Regions from separate parts of the Paenibacillus sp. J2L1-98 genome, predicted to be linked through region 1. Evidence: riboswitches for the same ligand, from Rfam matches in the RefSeq annotation. Region 1 holds a riboswitch; the other holds the start of a gene.

The links. Region 1 has a riboswitch for cyclic di-AMP ahead of AC0YNZ_RS27150 (ubiquitin-like domain-containing protein). Riboswitches for the same ligand answer to the same signal wherever they lie in the genome.
Region 2: another riboswitch for cyclic di-AMP. It lies ahead of AC0YNZ_RS03320 (APC family permease); the one in region 1 lies ahead of AC0YNZ_RS27150 (ubiquitin-like domain-containing protein).

The regions. Positions count from the first base shown of each region.
Region 1 covers NZ_JBWDNW010000026.1:7,257-14,950, reverse strand. The annotation lists gene yabG (sporulation peptidase YabG) at 1-246, opposite strand, end outside; gene rsmA (16S rRNA (adenine(1518)-N(6)/adenine(1519)-N(6))-dimethyltransferase RsmA) at 316-1,242, opposite strand; gene rnmV (ribonuclease M5) at 1,247-1,795, opposite strand; gene AC0YNZ_RS27150 (ubiquitin-like domain-containing protein) at 1,920-3,068, opposite strand; cyclic di-AMP (ydaO/yuaA leader) riboswitch at 3,316-3,498, opposite strand; gene AC0YNZ_RS27145 (TatD family hydrolase) at 3,682-4,455, opposite strand; gene AC0YNZ_RS27140 (HD domain-containing protein) at 4,473-5,771, opposite strand; gene AC0YNZ_RS27135 (AbrB/MazE/SpoVT family DNA-binding domain-containing protein) at 6,043-6,297, shown strand; gene rsmI (16S rRNA (cytidine(1402)-2'-O)-methyltransferase) at 6,429-7,310, opposite strand; gene AC0YNZ_RS27125 (tRNA1(Val) (adenine(37)-N6)-methyltransferase) at 7,307-7,694, opposite strand, start outside.
Region 2 covers NZ_JBWDNW010000001.1:704,984-712,677, reverse strand. The annotation lists gene ilvD (dihydroxy-acid dehydratase) at 37-1,728, shown strand; cyclic di-AMP (ydaO/yuaA leader) riboswitch at 1,915-2,074, shown strand; gene AC0YNZ_RS03320 (APC family permease) at 2,290-4,107, shown strand; gene AC0YNZ_RS03315 (alpha/beta-type small acid-soluble spore protein) at 4,194-4,409, opposite strand; gene AC0YNZ_RS03310 (hypothetical protein) at 4,828-5,094, shown strand; gene AC0YNZ_RS03305 (cyclase family protein) at 5,234-5,851, shown strand; gene AC0YNZ_RS03300 (metal-dependent hydrolase) at 5,918-6,607, shown strand; gene AC0YNZ_RS03295 (YheC/YheD family protein) at 6,858-7,613, opposite strand.

The sequences.
Region 1 (7,694 bases):
CTCAATTGCTTGACGTTCTCGTTCCGAGTGCATACGTCTTAAGGAATCGTTTACTTTAATCCGAACTTGCTGCACCGCACTTGTCGATTCTGGATCGCGTATGACCGATAAATCAGGAATCGGAGCATCCGCAAGCAATCGGTAGTCCGTGCCCTTCAGAACGGCCGTATGTGTACGAACAGCTTCAACCTTGAATAGCACGTCACCGCCATACGATTTGCGGACGACCAGGTCCCCTTGCTTCATGCGTAAATCACCTCTTCCTCTATCCTATGGGCAGATAGGGCGAATGGTGAGTATTTTATGTTTAAGAGCCTAACCGCCCCAGCCCGCTTCCAGCATGCTGCGGCTAATTCGTGCAAATTCCTCAAGCGACAACGTCTCGCCGCGCCGTATCGGGTCAATTTCGTTCTTTAGAAGCAGCTCCGTTAATGCCTCGCGCCGATCTTTTCCTACAAATGCCGTCAGATTGTTCGCCAGCGTCTTCCGGCGCTGCGCGAAGCTGGCTTGTACGACCCGGAAGAAATGATCCTCGTCAGGCACATCGACAGCCGGCTTATCGCGCAAGGATAGCTTGATGACAGCCGAATCGACATTTGGCTGTGGAATAAACACCGTATGCGGCACCGTACAGACGACCTTTGGCACGCAGTAATACTGTACGGCAACGCTAAGGCTGCCATACTCCTTGCCGCCCGGCTTAGCGGCCATCCGCTCAGCTACCTCCTTCTGAATCATGACGACGATGTGCTCAAGCGGCAGCTTCTCTTCAAGCAGCTTCATCAGAATCGGCGTAGTCACATAATAAGGCAAATTCGCGACGACGCTGACGCCGGTAACGCCGGCAAACTGCTCTTCGAACAGCTGCTTCAGATCAAGCTTCAGCACATCGCCGTGAATCACAGTCGTATTGTTCTCTTCGGCGAGTACATCCCTTAGAATCGGAATAAGCCGATTATCGATTTCTACGGCCGTCACCTTCCCTGCGGCCTCGGCAAGCCGCTGCGTGAGCGCGCCAATACCGGGCCCGATCTCCAGTGCGCCCTTTGTTTCATCAAGCTCGGCAGCCGCTACGATGTTGTTCAAAATATTTTGGTCAATCAGAAAGTTTTGTCCTAAGCTCTTCTTGAAAGAGAAGCCGTATTTGGCAATGATCTCTTTGGTCCGTTTGGGCGTGGCCACCTCTACCGAAGCCGATTTTACCGCTGTCTTGCTTTGCTCAGTATGCTCTTGTCCGCTCATCCCGCTATCCCTCCAGTTCCTCTTCCATTTGACGGAACGCCTCCGTAAATTCTGCTTTGGAAATTCGAAAGCTTGTACAACGTTTATAAAACTGCTTGCCGTTCGCATAACCGATGCCAAGCAGCTTGCCTATAACCAGGCGCCGATTGGACGCGTCCGGATGGACGATTAGGCCTGCATCCATTAAGTCTTCCCAGCTAATTTCTCCCGCTCCGTCCGCCGACTCTGTACGCAGCTCTGAGAGCGCTGTACGAATCGCTTCGGGACTCGCGTTTTCAATGCCGATATCCCCTTTGTACAAAGCTTTCTCCTGCGGTAAAAAAGCATGCTTGCACCCGGGTGCGTGACGGGCGACTATTTTGCGGATACGTTCTCCCGCATGGTCGGGATCAGTAAATATAATGACGCCGCGACGCTCGTTCGCCAGCGCGATTCTTCTCAGCACGTCCTCACCGATGGCCGAGCCGTTCGTCTCTATGGTATCCGCATCTACCGCCCGTTTTATTGCTACGGTGTCATCTTTACCTTCAACGACAATGATCTCTTTGATCATCAAGATCATTCCCTTCTTTATAAATTCTAATAAGCCCGCAAACATGCAAAAAGAAGAGGCAGTGCCTCTCCTTATGATGGCATATTTAATTAAATATTACGATAAAATGATGGTAACCCGCTCATCAGCTTGAGGTAGGTCTATTCGGCCCCAGCACATATACAGTGATGCCTTTCTTTCTGCCGAACTTGTTTGCAATCTTAGTGCTGTCAAAGTATACATCGATTTTGTTGCCTTTAATCGCGCTGCCCTTATCCTCAGCCCGGCGGAAGCCAATGCCTTCAATGTAAACCCACCAGCCAATCGGAATAATCTCAGGATCAACGGCTATAGTCCGTCCCTCTTGCACACGGGCTCCTGATGCTGTAATTCCGTATTGCGGATGGCTTTCATCCTTGCCTGTAGAAGCTACGCCTGCTGAGTAAGCAGTCAACGTGACGTTCTTAAGCACTTTCCTTGCCTTAAACGTGACACCGCTCTTCGTAAGCGAAGCCATGCTTGTGCTTCTGTTCGAGAGAACCGTTACCTTAGGCTCTTCCTTCTTCGTTCCGATAGCGATAACCTGATCAACAGCCGCCGTCTCGACAACCTTGCTGACCATCTTCTTCGAAATGAGAACTCCGTCCTCATACTGCTTCTCGATATGTTCTACAATAAGACCTTGTTTACCGGTTTGCACGAGCTTTTCCTTGCCCGCTTCCAGTGTCGGATCCTTCTTCTTCACGATAGAGAATGGCATCGCGCGTTCCGTTTCCGATACTTTCGTGTCGACGCGCACTACTGTTACCGTCAATTCCGCATTTACTGCGGTATTAAGCGGCGGTACTACTTTATCTTGACTACGAACTGGAATATGTAATTCCTCGATCGCTGCCTTTACTGTTCTCTCTGTCGTGTACACAGTAGAGGTCTTGCCATCAGCTTTCACAATTACCGGTACCGCATGAGTTACCTCGATACGATCTCCGTCCTTTATTGCCGCATTAAGCGGTTTAGACACCTCATCATGTGGTCCAATTGCGATAGCTTGTTCATCCAGTAGGCGTTGCAGGACCCATTGCTTCGTTTCCACAATGGTTTCTTGTCCGTTCACTACTACGGAGACGCTTTTGACAGCCGTTCCGTACAACAACACCAAAAACATGAAAGTCATAGCGATTGAGATAGTAGCACTCAAAAGAATCAAACGCAAGTTTTCACGCTTCCATCGCAATGCGAAAGACATGCTGGATGATCGTTTCCCATGGGTGTCCTTAACCTGGAGTATTCCCACTTCATCGGTCCTCCTTCATAGCCCCGCCGCCAAGTTTTACGCATGATACAACTGACGCGACTATAGTATATTGGCGTGCAAGCACGCAATCCAGAACTGCTGCCGAACCTCCCACCCCCATCTTTAATCCCTATGTCGACAAATTCCCGATTATTCGAAAATAAAAAGAAGCCGTCGACAGAGGATCTGTTTCGTGGCTTCCCGGGTATTACTACTCTGGGATACGGAAAAATGGATGCACGAGGTTGATCACTCTCTATAAACGCTTACGAGGTTAGCTGACGGATTCGGGCAAGAGAGTCGCCCTATTCGTTACACAATGCTCATGGCAAAGGCTCCGAAATTCACCCCTGAAGAATTCAAAATGCGGTATAAATTCCCGCATCTGGTTCCCCCGCTCTCCAAAGTGGAGATTAAGCGCAAACTGGAAATCCAATACAAAATGTTATGCTCTGAGTTGAATCATACCCTCATACGAGGTCAATTGTAAAGATACGATAAAAGACGATTTAAGCGAAAAAGGTGAATAAAGACGGAAAAAATAAGCGATAATCGATATAAAAATTAGTTTTTACGCGATAAAGGTCTTAAATTCTCCTCATTTCTCTCATTCTCAGACAATACCAAAACATTTTTTACCGTTTTCGGTCGTAATTGCGCCTATTTCTTCCACCGTTTTGCCTAATAATTCCGCTGCTGTCTCTGCAACTAAGGACACATAGGAGGACTCATTTCGCTTCCCTCTGAACGGGTGAGGGGCCAAATATGGAGCGTCGGTTTCAATCAAAAGCCGGTCGAGCGGAACCTGTTTAAGCACCTCTTTGGGCACCCTTGCATTTTGGAAAGTAACAGGTCCTCCGAACGAAATATAGAAGTTCATATCCAGGCACCGTTTTGCGGTTTCCCAGCTGCCTGAGTAGCAATGCATGACGCCTCCGACCTCGGCTGCATTTTCCTCTTGAAGAATTCGGACAACATCCTCGTGAGCATCGCGATTGTGAATAACGACCCTCTTCCCTACTTTGCGCGCAAGACGGATCTGTTCGCGAAATACACGCTGCTGAACGTCTTTAGGCGAGGTATCCCAGTGATAATCAAGACCGATTTCGCCGATGGCAACAACCTTCTCATGCGCGCATAGCCGTTCAATCCATTCTAAATCCTCCGGAAGCATATCTATGCTGTCCACAGGATGCCAGCCGACAGCCGCGTAAATGAACTCGTACTGCTCGGCGAGCGCGATCGTCGTCGGAATCGTTTCACGGTTAAAGCCAATATTGAGGAGCATATGCACGCCTGCATCTTTTGCGCGCTGAATGACTTCGTCACGATCTTCATCGAACTTATATGAGTCTAAATGGGTATGTGTATCGAAAAGTAATGTCATATTGATGTCAGGCTCCTTCAGTCGAGTTTGAACAATTTTTTCAAAGAATCAGGTATCCGGTTCATATTTTTTTTGAGCGGCTCTTCCGGGTAGTACAAATGGTATTGTCCCTGATGCAGACCGGTAATAGAGCGAACAATGTCGGATTTGGCAGAAATTTCACTTATTTCATCCTGCCCGTCTAACAACAAAATCGGCGCTTTTTCTTTCTTTTCGCCATCTTTTTTATCAGGTCGATATACGTCGTATGGCAGGTCAAACGGGAAATCAATCTCCATATGATAATCCGGATTCATTCCAATAGAAGAGAAACAATCACTAATTTCATTTAATAGCGTTTCATCGGGATTTTCAATGGTTATGTACTTATATAAATGACGGTGCAGAAAACGGTCGCACAGATCGCTTAGCAGCAAATCCTGCTCCTCCGCCCATTGCGTGAAGGCAGTCTGAATGAGTGCTTCATCCAGTTTCAGATAATCATGCACCGTCATCGTATTATGAAGCAGCACCTTAATCGAGCTTGGCATCCAATTAAATACATAGCCACCCACATAAAGCTCCTGCGCTCTACGAAATATTTGACGTAAAATAATTTCAGAGCTTCTTGTAACTGGATGGAAGTAAATCTGCCAATACATTTGATATCTGGACATCAAATAATGCTCTACGGCGTGCATTCCGCTCTCTTTTACTACAATTTGCCCTTTATAAGGGCGTAATACGCGCAGTATCCGCTCTAAATCGAAAGTACCGTAATTTACACCGGTAAAATAAGCGTCTCTAAGTAAATAGTCCATTCGGTCAGCATCCATTTGGCTTGAAATGAGACTTACGACGATGGGCTTTGGGTATGTCTTTTGAATGACAGCCGCTACCTGCTCGGGAAATTGTTCCGATACAGCCCGCAGCACGCGATTAATTTCTGTATCTTCAAGCAATATTTTACATGTCCACTGTTCGTGATCCGTGTCGAATACTTCTTCTAAGGAGTGGGAGAACGGACCGTGACCGACATCATGCAGCAGTGCCGCACAGAGTGAGACCAGCCTTTCCTCGGCAGGCCAATCGGGATAGCCGTTGCGTTCGAATTGAGAAATAATTTTACGCGTTATTTCGTAAACGCCGAGTGAATGCGAAAATCTGCTGTGCTCAGCGCCATGGAAGGTCAAATAGGAAGTTCCTAATTGTCGTATCCTCCGCAACCGCTGAAACTCCTTCGTGTTAATCAGATCCCAAATCGTCTGGTCCTGCACATAAATATAATGATGGACAGGGTCCTTAAAAACTTTCTCTTCGGTCAACTGTTGCTTCATCAGTTCTCATCTCCTTTGTTCATATTTTCGACACAAAACATGAGACTAATGTCGAACGTTGTCGTAAATTAGTTTCCAAAATGTCGAAGCTGTTGTATTCTATTACAGAGTAATATGAACCTTATATCTAGTCAAATACTTGTTCCTACGGCTCTTCCGGGGAATATTCTTGGTTGACTATTATGGTAATCGTTGGTATTATAGTAATCATAAAAGTAAAAACAATGTCGAACGATGACGAAATACATTTTGAAAGGGGCAATGATAGATTATGATGAAATCTACTGGTATTGTTCGTAAGGTTGATGAGCTGGGACGCGTCGTTATACCGATCGAATTGAGACGTACGCTCGGTATAGGCGAAAAAGATGCACTTGAAATCTACGTAGATGGCGAGCGCATTATGCTTAAGAAATACGAGCCTGCATGCATCTTCTGCGGCAATGCAGAGAACGTATCTTACTTCAAAGGAAAAATTGTTTGTCATATTTGTTTGTCAGAAATGCCAACACCTGTGACAAAATAAAAAAAATCAGTTATACTGTACTTATCAACTTGTTAATTCTAACCTTTTTTATACTCCTTGATACCTTCCTGCGCTTGAACCCGGCCAGGAAGGTCTTTTTTTTGTCTGCTTCATCCCTTTATGACTGCTTTCTATCTATTTACTTCATTATACACATCCCGCTTCGGCAATCCGCGATCAACAGCTACCATCTTAATCGCTTCCTTCCTGTCGTATTGCTCCTCATAATGAGCGACATGAGCAGCAAGGTCAAGCTCTGACCACCAAATATCGTCTGCTTGTTGTTCACTTGCGCCGGATCCCTCTGCCCCTTCCACTACAATGCAAAATTCACCCTGCGGCGGATGCTCCGCAAACCAGCTGATACATTCCGATACCCGCCCGCGAACCGCTTCTTCATGGCGCTTCGTCAGCTCTCTGACACAGGCTGTCTGACGATCACCCAAACATTCCTGAAGAGCATCGAGCGTTTTACTTATTCGGTGCGGTGATTCATAAAAAAGCAGAGTTCCTTTTTGGGCTTGCATATGCTGCAGCCACTTCATTAACGATTTTCGCTCACGCGGCGGAAAGCCGGCGAATAAAAAACGGTCAGTCGGCAAGCCCGACATAATAAGAGCGGACAACGCGGCATTTGCGCCGGGAATAGGAATAACGGGGATATTGTTTTCAACTGCTTCCTTCACAAGATCTGCACCGGGATCAGATATGGCAGGCAGTCCCGCATCGCTTACTAGTGCAATCGATTGTCCTTCCAGCAGCAATCTGATCAGCTCAGGTCCGCTTGCACGCTTATTATGCTCATGATAGCTAACGATACGTGTACCGATTTCAAAATGCGTAAGCAGCTTCCGCGTTTGCCTGGTATCCTCCGCGGCGATCAGCTGCACTTCCTTTAGTGTGCGAATCGCGCGAAAGGTCATATCCTCTAAATTACCTATAGGCGTTGCGACTAAATACAGGCTGCCTGAGCTTTCGCTGGCAGCTTCCGAGAAGCTTTTCTGTACATTCATACGATCTGCACCCCATTCTCATATACCATAATAGGCGGAAGAAGCTTAATATCAGGTTTTCCATCCCGCATAGCTTCTATTAACACCATATTGGCTTCAGCATTCGCATGTGGATGAACAAATTGGATCCGCTTCGGCTCAAGCCTCCATTTGCGCATCGTTTCCACGATATCAAGCAAGCGTGATGGACGGTGAACCATAGACACTTTCCCCCCAGGCCGAACCAGCCGTGAGCATGCCTCTGCAACATCATCAAGCGTACAGTGGATTTCATGCCTGGCAATCGCATAATGTTCATTCTCATTTTGATCGCCTGCCGTTACCGGCATATAAGGCGGATTAACCGTTACCGCATCATATACCCCATTCCCCGCCAACTTCGGG
Region 2 (7,694 bases), on a different contig from region 1:
AAATGTATTCTACATAACAAAAAAGGAGTGACACCGATGTCAAACGAAAAGGATTTGCGTATTCGCAGCAAAGTTATTAGTGAGGGTGTAAACCGTGTTCCTAACCGTGCCATGCTAAGAGCGGTCGGATTCCAGGATGAAGATTTCAAAAAGCCTATGATCGGAGTGGCAAGCACGTGGAGCGAGGTAACGCCTTGTAACGTTCATATCGATAAATTGGCTCTGCAAGCAAAAGAAGGAGTACGCACTCATGGCGGCGCTCCATTGATTTTCAACACGATTACAGTGTCTGATGGCATTTCGATGGGACATGAAGGGATGCTGTTCTCACTGCCAAGCAGGGAGGTCATTGCCGATTCGATTGAGATTGTAGTAAACGCCGAGCGCTTTGATGGCTTGGTTGCAATTGGCGGCTGTGACAAAAATACACCAGCTTGCATGATGGCGATCGGCAGAATGAATTTACCAGCTGTTTACGTCTACGGAGGAACGATCCAACCAGGAAAGCTGAACGGTAAAGATGTGGATATCGTTACGGCATTTGAGGCGGTAGGACAATATCAAGAAGGAAAATTAACGGATGAAGAGCTTCATGAAGTGGAATGCCAGGTATGTCCGGGTGCGGGCGCTTGCGGCGGGATGTATACAGCGAATACAATGGCGTCTGCGGTCGAAGCTTTAGGGATGAGCTTACCCGGATCTTCATCCACGCCTGCCATTTCTTCCTATAAAGCAGTTGAATGCGCAGAGGCGGGAAGAACCGTTATCAAGCTTCTTGAGAAAGATATACGGCCGCGCGACATTATGACAAAAAAAGCGTTCGAAAATGCAATCACCCTCATTATGGCCCTTGGGGGATCAACGAATGCTCTGCTTCATCTCATGGCAATGGCGCACTCGGTTGAGGTTGATTTAACTTTAGACGATTTTGAACGGATTCGTAAACAAGTGCCTCATCTTGCTGATTTAAAGCCAAGCGGCAAATATGTCATGCAGGATCTGAATGATAATGGCGGCGTACCGGGCGTTATGAAAATGCTGCTTGAAAAAGGTCTGCTCCATGGCGATTGTCCTACGGTCACAGGAAAAACAATTGCTGAAAACTTGGCTGAAGCACAGCCTCTGAAAGAAAATCAACAGGTCATACGTCCGTTCGAGAGTCCGCTGAAACCAACGGGTCCACTGGTTGTGCTGAGAGGCAATCTTGCTCCTGAGGGCGCAGTGGCAAAAATGTCAGGTTTAAAAAAGCTGAAATTCTCGGGCCCCGCACGCGTCTATAATAGCGAGGAAGAAGCGACAATAGCCATTTCGAATGACGAAATCGTTAAAGGGGATGTGCTGGTCATCAGGTACGCTGGACCAAAAGGCGGGCCCGGTATGCCGGAAATGCTTTCGGTAACCGCATTAATTATAGGAAAAGGCTTAGGCGGCGAGGTTGCTCTGCTTACAGACGGACGGTTCTCGGGCGGTTCGCACGGCTTTGTTGTAGGTCATGTATCGCCGGAGGCTCAGGTAGGCGGGCCGATTGCATTTTTGCAAGAAGGGGATATGATAACCATTGACAGCGAGGCGCAGGAAATACAATTTGATATCACGCCACAGGAGCTGGAAGCAAGAGCAAATCATTGGATCAAGCCTCCGCTTAAATATAAATCGGGTGTGCTTGCCAAGTATGCGAAGCTCGTATCATCGGCATCAAAAGGTGCAGTAACGGATCTTGAGATATAATCTCAAGATCCGTTACTGTGAGATGGAGCATTAGAACGATATGGAAAGATTGAACGGGATGTAAGCGTTTAATCGATTATACAAGGTGATATTTCAAATCAATTTGATTGTATCTGTTCCTTTACAACACTTTTTGGAAGGAGTATGATTCAATTCGTGATCAATCATCATATCTTGTTCAATAATTAACCTTTATCGCTGAGTTCTGAAGAAGAAACGGGGGAACCATAGAGGACAGATCAACCGATCTGATCTCAGGGGTGAATCACTTGGCTTTTGTTAAGTGTAGGGCGACTTTTGCGCCCGAATCCGACAGCTAACCTCGTAAGCGTCCAGAAGAGGAATTATTCACGACCTGCCAAACTATTTTGGTAAAGCCGTGGGAAAGTCCTTACTTTCCTGCGGCTTTTTTTTGTCCAAAATTATGATTTACTTGTGTTTAAATGGTTTAAATGGCTGATGAATAGGTGTATAACAAATGAACGGGCGAACAAGATATATGGAGAGTTTGATCACGGTGTTTAATTTTAAATATCCAGTGATAAGAAATGGGGCATCATCATGGTAAGCAGATTTAAACGATTACTAATCGGACGTCCAATGAAAAGCACAGAAATCGAAGGTGAAAAGCTAAGCAAGCTTAAAGCGCTCGCCGTATTGTCATCAGATGCGCTCTCATCGGTCGCTTACGGCACGGAGCAAATTTTGCTTGTGTTAATGGCGGTAGGATTTGCAGCCGTTTGGTATTCGATTCCGATATCGCTCGCTGTGCTCGGACTGTTATTAGTCTTAATTTTATCCTATCGTCAGACCATCTTTTCTTATCCGACGGGTGGCGGCGCTTATATCGTAGCCAAAGACAATTTGGGCGTTTCAACAGGTCTGTTAGCCGGTGGTTCGCTCCTTGTCGATTATATTCTAACGGTTGCCGTCAGCACATCTGCCGGTACAGACGCTATTACTTCAGCTTTTCCATCTCTTCATGATCATCGTGTTTTAATTGCGTTAGTGATGATCTTGGTGCTGACCATTATCAATTTGCGAGGAATTACAGAGTCCGCATCCGTGTTAGCATTTCCGGTATATTTGTTTGTAATAGCCATTTTCGTGCTTATCATTTCCGGTATTATCAAATATGCAGCCGGAGGCATTCATGCCGCTGCTCCAGAGATGGGCGCAACCGTCTCGAATATCAGCTTGTTTTTGTTATTAAAGGCATTTAGCTCAGGGTGTTCGGCCCTTACCGGCGTTGAAGCGATGTCCAATGCTATTCCTAACTTTAAACAGCCGGCTGAACGCAATGCGGCCGCTACTCTTATTATGATGGGTACGATTCTCGGTGCGATGTTTATCGGGATCAGCCTGCTTGCCTATTGGTACGGCATTACTCCGAATGAAAAAGAAACGGTTGTTTCGCAAATTGCGAATGCAACATTCGGCAGAGGGGTAATTTATTATAGTATACAGGCAGTAACCGCTCTGATTTTGTTTCTGGCAGCCAATACAGCTTATGCTGCTTTCCCATTGCTCGCCTTCATGCTGGCAAAGGATAAATACATGCCGAATATGTTTATGGCTCGCGGGGACCGTTTAGGATTTTCAAATGGCATTATTATTTTAGGCGTCTTATCGGCGCTGCTTGTTATTGCTTTCCACGGCAATACCGAAAATTTAATTCCGCTGTATGCGGTAGGTGTATTTATTCCATTCACCTTATCCCAGCTGGGGATGATGGTACGCTGGTTGAAATTGAAGCCAAAAGGCTGGATATTTCCATTCATCATTAACACGGTCGGGATGTTGACGACGCTTGCGATCACGCTGATTTTCATCTTTACGAAGTTTAGCCACGTGTGGATGGTATTTATCTTTTTGCCGATCGTTATTTTTATCTTTTTCGGTATTCACCGCCACTACCGGAACATGGCGGACGAATTGCGGATTAATATGGCAAAGGATAAGCCTGTCATAAAAGGAAGCACGATCGTAGTTCCAATTGCGGGAATTACCCGTGTCGTTAATCATTCGTTAAGCTATGCCAAATCATTGACGGAAAATGTAGTTGCCGTATACGTCGGATTTGATGATGAGGATATTGAGCGGATGGAGAAGAAATGGGAAGAGTGGAATCCCGGCGTCCGTCTTATCGTACTTCGCTCAAGTTATCGGAGCATCATTAGGCCGTTAATGAGATTTATTGATACGATTGAATGGAAAACTGCCGAAACGGATCATATCACCATTCTCATTCCGCAATTTATTACCAAGCACTGGTGGCACTATTTTCTTCACAACCAGACGAGTTTAATGCTCCGTGCATATTTATTTACACAAAAAGATGTGGTCATCGCGACAGTACCTTATCATCTTCAAAAATAACGGCCCTAGTTAGATGATTTCACAGAAATCAAGTGAATGTAAAAAACCCCTCCATGATCTTGAGATCATGAAGGGGTTTCCATTTATTAGAATTTACGCTGACCTAATTGTTGTTCTGCGATTTGAACCAGCTTCTTAGTAATATATCCCCCGATAGAACCTGCATCACGAGTCGATAAATTACCGTTGTATCCATCTTGTGAAAATGTAACACCCAGCTGTTGTGCTGCTTCAGTTTTCAATTGTGCAAGTGCTGCTTTTGCTTGCGGTACTACTAACGTGTTTGAATTTCTTCTGCTCATGTAAGTTCACTCCTTCGTTGGATGTAAGGTTATTATGTGGTGTATTTGTAAATGTATACATTCAAAGAGAAAGATTTTTCTAGCAATTTTTCCCATCTGTAAGAACATCATTTTTCGCAGAATCACGTACCTTAAATAGGTTGATCTCATTTGATTTCCTCAAGAATTGTTGGGGTATGCCCTAACTAATTATGGGGAGCTCTCCTTTAATAAAGGAGATATAATGGAAACTTCAGAGCGATACATAGGAGCGGATGGGTGCTGTCAAGTACTATGGAAACATGGTACTAGGTGGACTAAATGGATTCCTGTATAGTTACATTATCCGCAATCAACAATAGATCGTGTTTTCCGGCAGGCAGCTTGAATGTTATGGACTGCTGTCGGACAGGGGATGGCAGGAGGGTGAATAAGTGTAGTGATGAAGACAATGACCATGAAAGAAGAGCTGCAGCGGAAAGCATCCATACTAAAGCAGCACGAAGTTTATGCCTATCAAGCTGCTTATTACTTGCTTGAAAACGAAGCTTTAGCAGCCAAAGCGGTAACGCAAGCATTGCTGGCAATCTTTCAAGACGAACCATTTTTTCTCCAGCCTAAGCCGCTTCAGCAAAAGAGGATAAAGCAAACGGTGATGAAGGAAGCGCTCTTGACCAAGGCTGCCGCCTTACGGCATACGATTTAATCCGAATGATCCACATTCCAAACTCCTCAGAAACCTCTTCAATAATCGAACCCATATCAGCCTTTAAATATATGACTATACATATCCGTTGAAATAGGTTATTTTTTACATATGTAACTTTGGAGGGAGATCATGCAGTATGATCATTGATCTTACACATCTCATTCATGACGGAATGCCGGTATATCCGGGAGATGCGGAGACTGTATTGGAACAATCCAAGCGTATGAGCCAAGACGGCTACAACAATCATCAGCTTTCCATTAATATGCATGCGGGGACTCATATAGATGGACCCATGCATTTAATGGACATTCAGCGTTATATAAATGAATTTTCCGTGGAGAAATTTATCGGAGACGGCGTTTTGCTCGACGTATATGGAATAAGCGTGATTGACTATAAGGAAGAATACGAGGAGCTAATCAAAGCGGAACAAATCGTCATTTTGTATACTGGCCATGCCGAGCTGTATGGTCAGCCAGCGTATTTTACAGATTATCCGGTTTTGACTGCGGAATTTGTTGATCTGCTCATTAGAAAAAGGGTAAAAATGATAGGCTTGGATACTCCGTCACCGGATAAAGATCCTTTTGACATCCATAAACGCTTGTTCGTCAACCAAATTTTCATAATCGAGAACTTAAAGAACGTTCAACGGCTGCTGGACGTCGATGCTTTTGAAATTATAGCGCTGCCGCTTCATATTAGAGCGGATTCTTCCGTTGCTCGCGTGATTGCGCGGGTAAAGTTATAGTGTATGCGAAATTGGTCGATGATGAGGTGACGGAGAAAAAATTATAGCGGAAGGACTTGAAAAGTTATGGAGATTATTTATCACGGTCACTCTTGTATTCAAATAGCAGCAGGGGATCAGTCGCTAATTATTGATCCCTTTCTGAGAGGCAATGAATTAGCTGTATCGAAGGCGGAGGACATTAGAACGGACGCCGTTCTCTTGACGCACGCGCACACCGATCATATTTTAGACGCCGATCTGATAGCCAAAAACAATGATGCGCCAGTCGTAGCTATCGCCGAGCTTGCCGCCTATATGTCGTGGCAGGGCGTTAAAACGATCGATATGAATATTGGCGGAACGGTAGATCTGGGATTTGCGAAGGCGAAAATGGTGCAGGCGTTCCATTCTTCCGGTATCGTTCTGGCAGAGGAAAAACGTATTTTGTATGCGGGAATGCCGGCGGGGTTCATCGTTAATATAGATGGGATTAATATCCTTCATGCAGGTGACACTGCTTTGTTCAGTGATATGAAAATGATCGGAGAGCGTCATGCCATCGACATTGCGTTTCTTCCAATCGGAGACCGCTACACGATGGGGATGGAGGACGCGCTGCAAGCGGCAGAATGGTACAATGCGAAGCGGGTTGTGCCCATTCATTATAATACCTTCCCCATTATCCGGCAGGAAGCTGAAAGGTTTGTTCAGGAGCTGCACAAGAAAGGGATTGACGGCTTAGTATTAAAACCAGGCGAGAAAATGTCCGTATAAAGGCAGCCCGTCAACCTTTAAACACACAAGAGTATTCTAAAGAGCTCCATTGCAAGCATCGAATAATCTCAGATTATTCTTTGCACGCAATGGGGCTTTTTTATAGGCCGAGCTTCTTAAACTGCACGGAATGGGGCCTAAAGCGCTGGAACTAATTCGGCACTCCCTTGCCGCCAGCGGAAAATCGTTTGCCGATTGAACTAGTCATCAGTTTGAGCTGACGGGACTTCTAAACAGCAACTCCCGTCAGCTAACGGGTTCTTCCATATTGCCGCGCATAGAATACGATTCTTTGATATAATCTTTTATCCTTCATGTTTTTTAACGGATAAAATTGGGGTCTCGTATTTACCTCCAAAATCCACGGTTTCCCCTTCGGATCGAGTGCTACGTCCAAACCTAGTTCTCTGAACCCTTTCTTATGCTGATCAAAGTTGTTCCCGACAGAGACCCCGAGCTGCTTTAATTTTGCCTCTATCTGTTTAATTACCGAGTCATTGTACCCTGCCCCCGTCATTGTTTGATGGAAATAGCTGAGTTTTCCGCCTTGATGATAGTTTGTCGCAACCTTTCCAGGCTTTCCTATTTTTGTGAAAATGGCAGAGCATACCCATGTGTCTTTGTTCGACTTCTGGACCATGACACGAATATCGAAAGGGTTTCCGTTCGTTCTGGCCAAATAGATACCCTCTTGCAGTAAAAATGATCTTTTATTAGAAAAACGATTTAGCTTATTGTATAAACTTTCGATGGTTGGGAAAGAGGATTTAGCGGTGTTATATTGGGTCTGATAACCTGTCTTCTCTCTATTGATACGGATAATGTTAGCCCCGCCCGTACCGTCCGTAGGCTTAAAATAAATAGTAGAATATTCGGAAAGCATTGAAATCAAATTCTTTTTATTAAAAAGCATAGTCCGGGGGATATGTTTGCGTAAATTAGGTTGCTTTAGCAGCCAGCTGGTTTTAATCCACTTACTACTAATTGTGCTGCTCCTATATTTCATCACAAATACCAACACCTCTTTTTCTCTCAGCATATGTATTCTATTAGAAGCTTGTCACTACATGTGCCTATCAATCTAGCT